One region of the Buttiauxella sp. 3AFRM03 genome, then DNA from elsewhere that is predicted to be linked to it. Evidence: predicted binding sites of a transcription regulator. Region 1 holds the regulator's gene; each other region holds the start of a gene.
What was found. Region 1 encodes PhoB, which activates phosphate uptake and scavenging genes when phosphate is short. Its sites were predicted from a motif close to CTGTCATAAAACTGNCNNAT; they were not measured.

Region 1 (3,149 bases):
ACACGCAGCATCAGTGGCACATCAATCTTTTCATTGAGCACCATTGCCGGTGCCGCTTCAATTTTAGATAGCGTCAAAAGCTGTTTCACCAGACCTTCCATCCGCGAAGTTTGCTCGCGCATGGTGCCCAGAGCCTTATCGCGCAGCGGCCCTTCAAGCGCCTGATCCTGCATCATCTCCAGATAACCTTGCAGTACCGTCAACGGAGTACGCAGTTCATGGCTAACGTTGGAAAAAAAGTTACGTCGCGCCCCTTCCAGTTGGTGCATCTGCGTGACATCACGTGCCACCATCAGCCACTGCTCGTCGCTGTATGGCATCACACGGAATTCCAGATGACGGCCATTGTTAAGCACCAGCGTCAACGGCCGGGCGAAATCTTTTTGCGTCAAATAGCGGGTAAATTCAGGGTAACGCAGCAAGTTAAGGATGTTCTGCCCGTTATCGTCCGGCCAGCGTAACCCCAACAACTGTTGGGCCAGCCCGTTACACCAAAAAATGGTCCCTTCTTCGGTAGTCAGCACTACCGCATCGGGCAGTGATTCCGCGCCGCTGCGAAAGCGTTTGATTAAATTGCCTAATTCTTTACGGCGTTTTTTATTACGCAGCTGCATTTGATGAAGACCGTATAACAACGGATCCCAGCTCCCGCGACCAGGGGGCGGTGTCATACTGCGATCAACCCACAACCACCACGACAAACGAAGCAAATTCCAGAAATGCCAAACCAGCAGTCCTGTGACCGCCAGTAATAAAAACCAGGGTAAATAGCCAAAAATAAGGCCCAAGATGACAGCAGGTAAGCAACAGAGCAGCAGCTCCATCACCAACCTTTTCCATGACAGCCGTTCCAGCACGCGTCACTCTCCTGATAAGGAACTAAAAGCGGGTTGAGAACCGATAACCCGTACCGCGTACTGTTTGTACCATTCGATCATGCCCGCTATGCTCGAGCGCTTTACGCAACCGCCTGATATGTACGTCCACTGTTCTGTCTTCGACATACACATTGGTGCCCCATACATGGTTAAGCAACTGTTCACGGCTATATACCCGTTCCGGATGCGTCATAAAGAAGTGTAATAACTTAAATTCAGTTGGGCCCATGTCCAGCGGGTTTTCACCGGTCATCACGCGATGCGATGAAGGGTCAAGGCTCAGCCCGTGCATCTCAATAACCTCTTCCACCGCCATCGGAGAGATTCGGCGCATCACAGCTTTAATGCGCGCCACCAGCTCCTTCGGTGAAAACGGCTTGGTAATATAGTCATCGGCACCAACTTCCAGGCCACGCACGCGATCTTCTTCTTCACCTCGTGCTGTCAGCATCATTACCGGGATTTCCCGCGTCAATGCTTCACGCTTCAGGTGCTTGATAAACTGAATACCCGAGCCGCCTGGCAACATCCAGTCCAGTAAAATCAGGTCCGGGAAGGGTTCGATAAGCAGATTCACTGCACTGTCATAATCTTCCGCTTCTACAGGCTGAAAACCGTTTTGCTCAAGCACAAAGCTCACCATTTCACGGATTGGAGCTTCATCTTCTACGACTAAAATACGCTTCGCCATGATTCGCCCTGCTCAAGGAATAATTATAGTTGTTTCAATGCGGCGCCATTATGCGTCAGATTTATGACAGATTTATGAAAAACATGACTGTTTAGTGACTCATCAATTTGATTTATGACACAGAGACCTATGCCGTTTTCCGCCTCGCCCCCTTATAATCGAGGCCTCGCTTTTAAGCCACCGGACAGGTTATGCGCATAATTCACACATCAGACTGGCACCTTGGTCAAAATTTTTATACCAAAAGCCGCGGGCCGGAGCATCAGGCTTTTCTTGAATGGCTGCTGAAAGCTGCCGTTGAACATGATGTGGATGCAATAATCGTCGCGGGCGATATTTTTGATACTGGCTCGCCACCAAGCTATGCGCGAGAACTGTATAACCGCTTTGTGGTGCAACTCCAGTCTACCGGCTGCTCACTGGTGGTGCTCGCCGGTAACCATGACTCAGTTGCCACATTGAACGAGTCCCGTGAACTGATGGCGTGTCTTAACACTTATGTCGTCGCCAGCGCACGCCACGATACCAGCCAGCAGGCAATTGTGCTGAATACGAAAGATGGCGCGCCTGGCGCTATTCTCTGCCCCATTCCCTTTCTGCGGCCACGCGATATTCAAAACAGTCTGGCGGGTTTATCCGGCCATGAAAAGCAGCGTTCATTAATGGAAGCGATCGGTGAACATTATCAGCAGTGTTTTAGCGCCGCTTGCGTTCTGCGCGCTGACGCGCAGTTGCCAATTATCGCCACCGGGCATTTAACCACCGTCGGCGTGACGAAAAGTGACGCCGTGCGTGACATCTATATTGGCACACTCGACGCTTTCCCGGCGCAGCATTTCCCGGATGCCGATTACATTGCCCTGGGCCATATTCACCGTGCGCAATTAATTGGTGGCACCGAACATATCCGCTACAGCGGCTCACCAATACCGTTAAGTTTTGACGAAACCGGTAAGACCAAAAGTGTTTATCTGGTTGAATTTTCAGAAGGTAAACTTCATGAAGTCACCCCACTTACGGTACCAGTTAGCCAGCCGCTGGCGGTGATCAAAGGTTCGCTGAACGAAATTGAACAGCAGCTTGAACAATGGCGCGATGCACCGACAGAACCCAAAGTGTGGCTGGATATTGAAATCGCCACCGATGAATATCTGCATGATATGCAGCGCCATATTCAACAGCTAACCGAAACGCTGCCTGTTGAAGTGGTTTTGCTGCGCCGTAGCCGTGAGCAGCGCGAGCGTGTTATTGCTCAACAACATAAAGAAACCCTAAGTGAATTGACGGTTGAAGAGGTTTTTGAACGCCGCCTGGTTCAGGAAGAAACCACTGAAGAACGCGCAAAACGCCTGCGCACTCTGTTTGCCCAAACGGTCGCCAGCCTGCATGACGCGGAGGAACAAGCATGAAAATCCTCAGTCTGCGATTGAAAAACCTCAACTCCCTGAAAGGGGAATGGAAAATTGATTTCACCCGCGAGCCTTTCGCCAGCAATGGTTTGTTTGCCATCACCGGGCCAACAGGAGCGGGTAAAACTACGCTACTTGATGCTGTCTGCCTCGCGCTTTATCACAAAACGC
Region 2 (3,149 bases), 1.9 Mb from region 1:
TTCCTGGGTTCGGGTTTCATCTTCAACCTGAAGATTCAGACGAATAGGGGAGTCGGCCAGAACCGGCGCTAAAGCAGGCAGCAACCAGGTTGCCAGGCTGTCGGCGTTGACCGCAAGTGACAGCAGTAGCGGGGTAGAACCGGTTTGTTCATCGCCCAGCCACTCTTCTTCAAGCAGTTCGACCTGACGCAGTAATGCCAGCAACTTTTGCCCTTGCTCGGTTGGACGAGGCGGAACAGTGCGTACTAACAATGGCTGGCCGAACATATTTTCCAGTTGCTTGATACGTTGCGAGACGGCGGATTGAGTAATACAGAGTTTTTGAGCGGCGCGCTCAAACCCTCGTTCACGAATTACGGCATCCAACGCCTGTAGCGTTCTATAGTCCGGGCGTTTCATTGTTGTTTGCTGACTCCTGTTTTTGTTATGGCTGCACTATGACATAAATTTGCCGCTGATCCAGACCAAATCCGCAATGTTCGTCCGAGTTCTGCGCCAATCGCAGGACATTTTTTGGCGGCTTGCTCTATAATGCGCGTCAGTTTTCACAGCACAGGCAATTAACCATGACGCAGGATGAACTGAAAAAAGCAGTCGGCTGGGCAGCATTACAATACGTGCAACCAGGCACTATCGTCGGTGTGGGTACCGGCTCAACCGCCGCACACTTTATTGATGCTCTTGGGACTATCAAACATCAGATTGATGGTGCCGTTTCTAGCTCCGACGCTTCCACCGCCAAACTGAAAAGCCTTGGTATCACTGTTTACGATCTCAACGAAGTGGATACCCTCGGTATCTATGTCGATGGTGCAGATGAGATCAACGGCCAGATGCAAATGATTAAAGGCGGCGGTGCAGCACTGACCCGCGAAAAGATCATCGCGTCTGTCGCGGAAAAGTTTATTTGTATCGCCGATTCGTCCAAGCAGGTAGGCATCCTGGGTAACTTCCCACTGCCAGTGGAAGTCATTCCAATGGCTCGTAGTTGCGTGGCGCGCGCACTGGTCAAGCTGGGCGGTCGCCCGGAATACCGCCAGGGCGTAGTAACCGATAACGGCAACATCATTCTTGATGTTTACGGCCTCAGCATCGTTGAGCCTATCGCGCTCGAAAATGCGATTAACGGTTTGCCAGGCGTGGTCACCGTGGGGCTGTTTGCTAACCGTGGTGCGGATGTTGCGTTGATTGGTACTGCTGATGGTGTGAAAACCATTGTGAAATGATCTGGGGGGCGTTTTATACCCGTCATACTTCAAGTTGCAGGGGTGTTGGCTGCACTCACAAACCCGAATCACTTACCTGAGTAAGCTCATCGGGATTTGCTCACTTGCCGCCTACCTACAACTCGAATTATTTTGGGTATATACGCCCCATATCCATATAAAAAATGACAAAATAATCTAACGCTAAATTTGGTGACATATGTCACATTCATGCCAACCACCTGCTGTTCATTCCTGATTCTCTCTGCTACTCAGAGTTTTGTGCTGCCCCATGCCGCTTATTCCTTTTTTGCTTTGCGGACTGCGCAATCGTTTATATTGCCCCGCCCGTATTTTTTGATATTTTGGCAGAAGGGTGTCTTATCACACAGCACAACATCAGTACTAAAAATAGGGTCGGGAAATGGCAAAAGTATCACTGGATAAAGACAAGATTAAATTCCTGCTGGTGGAAGGTGTACACCAGAAAGCCGTGGATAACCTTCGCGCAGCAGGCTATACCAACATCGAATACCATAAAGGCGCGCTGGACAGCGATGCCCTGAAAGAGTCGATCCGTGATGCGCATTTCATCGGTCTGCGTTCCCGTACCAACTTAACTGAAGATGTTCTGGCCGTGGCTGAAAGGCTGGTGGCTGTCGGCTGCTTCTGTATTGGTACAAACCAGGTCGACCTGGATGCTGCCGCTAAACGTGGCGTTCCGGTGTTTAATGCCCCATTCTCTAACACGCGTTCTGTAGCAGAACTGGTTATCGGCCAACTGCTATTACTGCTGCGTGGCGTTCCGGAAGCTAACGCCAAAGCACACCGTGGTGTGTGGAATAAACTGGCGGTTGGCTCTTATGAAGCACGCGGTAAAAAACTCGGCATTATTGGTTACGGCCATATCGGGACTCAGTTGGGGATTCTGGCTGAAGCGCTGGGTATGCACGTTTACTTCTACGATATCGAAAACAAACTGACGCTGGGTAACGCGACTCAGGTTCAGCATCTTTCTGACCTGCTCAACATGAGCGATGTGGTGAGTCTGCATGTGCCTGAAAATGCCTCTACCAAGAACATGATTGGCGTCAACGAACTGGCGCTGATGAAGCCGGGCGCACTGCTGATCAACTGCGCACGTGGCACGGTTGTTGATATTCCTGCATTGTGTGATTCGCTGGCGCGTAAGCATCTGGCAGGTGCTGCAATCGACGTATTCCCGACTGAACCGGCAACTAACAGCGATCCATTCACTTCGCCACTGTGTGAGTTTGATAACGTGATCCTGACTCCGCACATTGGCGGCTCGACTCAGGAAGCACAGGAAAACATCGGTCTGGAAGTGGCTGGCAAACTGGCTAAATATTCCGATAACGGTTCTACACTCTCTGCGGTGAATTTCCCGGAAGTTTCTCTGCCGTTACACGGTGGCAGCACCAGCCGTTTACTGCACATTCACGAAAACCGCCCGGGGATTTTGACCGCGCTGAACCAGATTTTTGCCGAGCAGGGTATCAACATCGCCGCTCAGTATCTGCAAACCACTCCGCAGATGGGCTATGTGGTTATTGATGTCGATGCCGAAGAAGATGTTGCTGAAGCTGCGCTGAAATCGATGAAGGCGATTCCGGGGACTATCCGCGCCCGTCTGCTGTACTAATTAAATAATTGGGGAGCTAATCTGGCTCCCCACTTGACTCTTAAAATCCGTTTCCAGAGTTGTTTTTTTCGCGTGTCCCACTGATAGTTAAGCTTTTAGTCATACGGCGAAGCTACATGACCAGTACATTCTTAAAATCCGGTGCCTTTATACTTCTGCTGATTCTCATCTATACGGGGTTTAGCACTACGGATCGGCTCACCTGGCTGATGGAAGTGACTCCAGTCATTATCATTGTTCCTCTGCTTTTAGCGACCCACTCGCGTTTTCCCCTTACGCCA
Region 3 (3,149 bases), 370 kb from region 1:
GGCAAGTGCCCATTCCCACGCGGGTGCGACGGCGTAAATCGCCAAGATTGTTGACGGACAGATGGTTAACCGCATAGTGAACTTCACCTGCGGTCACCGCTTCACATTCGCAAACCAGGCTGTTGCTCAGGCGGTCACCTGCCAAAAGTTTCCCGGCGCGGTCACCGTGACGCCAAACGGCAGAACGCCGAATAGTCGGCGGTAATGAAATGACTTTTCTGAGCGTCTCTTCTGCTGAGCTTTCGGAACCTGGAAGTGGTGTTGTTGCTGTGGTGCAAGGCTGAAGATTGCCGATTTTTTCACACACCGCGTTGGTGGCCCATTCCGCCATCAGGCGATAGGTCATCAGCTTGCCGCCAGTAATGGTGATGAACCCTTCCATGCCGTCACGCTTTGCGTGATCAAGCAGCACAATTCCGCGGCTGGCATTTCGTCCGGTTGGGTCGTCGTCGCTGGCAACCAGCGGGCGAACGCCAGCGTAGGCACGCAAAATACGGGTTGCGGCAAGTTTGGGTGACAGCTTTGAACCTTCACGAATCAGGATGTCGACCTCTTGCGGGGTGACCTGCATATTGTCGATTTGGTCATATTCGACAGGCGTTGAGGTGGTGCCAATCAGCGAAATGGTATCGCCTGGGACCAAAATATCGGCGTCGGCAGGTTTGCGGCAGCGGTTGATCACCATGTTATTGATGCGATGGCCGAGGATCAGCAACGAACCTTTGGCGGGCAGCATTCGCACACGTAAATCGGCATATTCAGCAATGTGTTGCCCCCAGATCCCGGCGGCGTTTACCACTACGCTGGCGTAAAAATCGTGATGTTCGCGGGTTTGATGGTTGTAAGCCCGCACTCCACAAACCCGATCGCCGTTGCGGATAAGGCCGGTGACTTCCTGGCCGGTGAGAATTTCGGCACCGTGTTCTCTGGCATCCAGCATATTGGCGGCGGTCAGACGGAATGGGTCAACTGTGCCATCTGGCACCCTTACTGCGCCAATTAGTTCAGGGTTTACCGCGGGTTCTATGCGTAATGCTTCTTGAGGACTGAGTTGCTGTGCATTGATTCCGGCATCCTGGCAGGCGGCAATAAACACGCTCTGCAAGGTTAAATCATCTTCAGGAAGGGTGATAAACAGGCCGTCCGTGCGTTCGATACAGTGGCGAGCAATGCGTTTCAGGATGCGGTTTTCTTCAATACATTCCCTGGCCGATTCGCTGTCCGTCATGGCGTACCGTGCGCCGCTGTGCAGCAAGCCATGATTACGACCTGTCGCGCCGGTTGCAATGTCGTGCCTTTCCAGCAGCAGGGTTTGTAACCCACGCCGTGCGCAGTCGCGGGCAATACCCGCGCCCGTAGCGCCTCCGCCAATAATAATCACATCCTGTTCTTTGCATCCCATCGCCATGTTCCGCTCCTGAAAAATTATCTGGGGACTATTCAGCCACAGATCGATATGCGAATGTTTGATATCGAGCAAATTCGAAAATAAAACGAAAACAAAGTGTGATGCGATGCACCTTTTCGATAGTTTGTAATAAAAATGTAATATGTTGTGGGGTGTTTCACACTAACCAGGTGGGATAATCCTTAACATGCGCTCGCAAAAGAACATTGCTTGATAAAAAACCTGCCACGGAGGCATTTATGCTGAGCATTTTCAAACCTAGCCCACACCAGCCACGGCTGAAAAGTGAGCATGTCGATCCGACTTATCGTCGTCTGCGCTGGCAGATATTCATGGGCATTTTCTTCGGTTACGCCGCTTACTACCTGGTACGTAAAAACTTTACTCTGGCGATGCCGTATCTGGTGGAGCAGGGCTTCTCGCGCGGTGACCTCGGATTTGCGCTTTCCGGTATTTCTATTGCTTACGGCTTCTCGAAATTTATTATGGGGGCGGTTTCTGACCGCTCGAATCCGCGTGTTTTCTTACCTGCCGGTTTGATTCTGGCCGCCGCCGTAATGTTATTTATGGGCTTTGTGCCGTGGGCGACATCCAGTATTGCGGTGATGTTTGTCCTGCTGTTTTTATGCGGTTGGTTCCAGGGAATGGGTTGGCCGCCGTGCGGGCGTACCATGGTGCACTGGTGGTCTAAAAAAGAGCGTGGGGGAATTGTTTCCATCTGGAACTGCGCGCATAACGTCGGCGGTGGCTTGCCGCCGCTGCTGTTCTTACTCGGGATGGCGTGGTTTAACGACTGGCATGCGGCACTTTATATGCCAGCCTTTGCGGCGATTTTTGTGGCGTTAATTGCTTTTGCGTTAATGCGCGATACGCCGCAATCATGCGGTTTGCCGCCAATCGAAGAATACAAAAATGATTACCCGGACGACTACAACGAAAAAACGGAAGAGGAGCTAACGGCAAAACAGATCTTCATGCAGTACGTTTTCCCCAACCGTCTGCTGTGGTACATCGCCATTGCTAACGTTTTCGTTTATTTGCTGCGTTACGGCATTCTCGACTGGTCGCCAACCTATCTGAAAGAAGTGAAACACTTCGCGCTGGATAAATCCTCCTGGGCCTATTTCCTTTATGAATACGCCGGAATACCTGGCACGCTGCTGTGTGGCTGGATGTCGGACAAAGTGTTCAGAGGCAACCGCGGTGCTACCGGCGTGTTCTTTATGATTCTGGTGACGATTGCGACCATTGTTTACTGGCTGAACCCGCCGGGAAATCCGGGTGTGGATATGGCCTGTATGATTGTGATTGGCTTCCTGATCTACGGACCGGTGATGTTGATTGGCCTGCACGCGCTGGAACTGGCACCGAAAAAGGCCGCGGGAACGGCAGCAGGCTTTACGGGCTTGTTTGGCTATCTCGGTGGTTCGGTGGCCGCGAGTGCCATCGTTGGCTATACCGTAGATTTCTTCGGCTGGGACGGCGGCTTTATGGTGATGATCGGCGGCAGCATTATGGCCGTGATTCTGTTGTTGGTGGTGATGGTGGGTGAGAACAAACAACACCATAAAAAACTGACAGGGAAAGCATAATGAAAATCCTGACCAAATCTATCCTGGTGGGGGCGGTAATGTTTGCTTCCGCCAGCTCCTTTGCCCAGACAACGGACAAAGTGGTGATAGCCCATCGCGGTGCGAGCGGCTATCTGCCGGAGCACACTTTACCTGCCAAAGCCCTGGCC

Region 2: the regulator PhoB is predicted to act here: its motif matches at 1,424-1,443, upstream of serA (phosphoglycerate dehydrogenase).
Region 3: the regulator PhoB is predicted to act here: its motif matches at 1,533-1,552, upstream of glpT (glycerol-3-phosphate transporter).

The regions. Positions count from the first base shown of each region.
Region 1 covers NZ_CP033076.1:1,948,021-1,951,169, forward strand. The annotation lists gene phoR (phosphate regulon sensor histidine kinase PhoR) at 1-857, opposite strand, end outside; gene phoB (phosphate response regulator transcription factor PhoB) at 880-1,569, opposite strand; gene sbcD (exonuclease subunit SbcD) at 1,761-2,978, shown strand; gene sbcC (exonuclease subunit SbcC) at 2,975-3,149, shown strand, end outside.
Region 2 covers NZ_CP033076.1:3,843,229-3,846,377, forward strand. The annotation lists gene argP (DNA-binding transcriptional regulator ArgP) at 1-399, opposite strand, end outside; gene rpiA (ribose-5-phosphate isomerase RpiA) at 567-1,226, shown strand; gene serA (phosphoglycerate dehydrogenase) at 1,630-2,868, shown strand; gene D8682_RS19465 (DUF2238 domain-containing protein) at 2,985-3,149, shown strand, end outside.
Region 3 covers NZ_CP033076.1:1,574,554-1,577,702, reverse strand. The annotation lists gene glpA (anaerobic glycerol-3-phosphate dehydrogenase subunit A) at 1-1,408, opposite strand, end outside; gene glpT (glycerol-3-phosphate transporter) at 1,648-3,000, shown strand; gene glpQ (glycerophosphodiester phosphodiesterase) at 3,000-3,149, shown strand, end outside.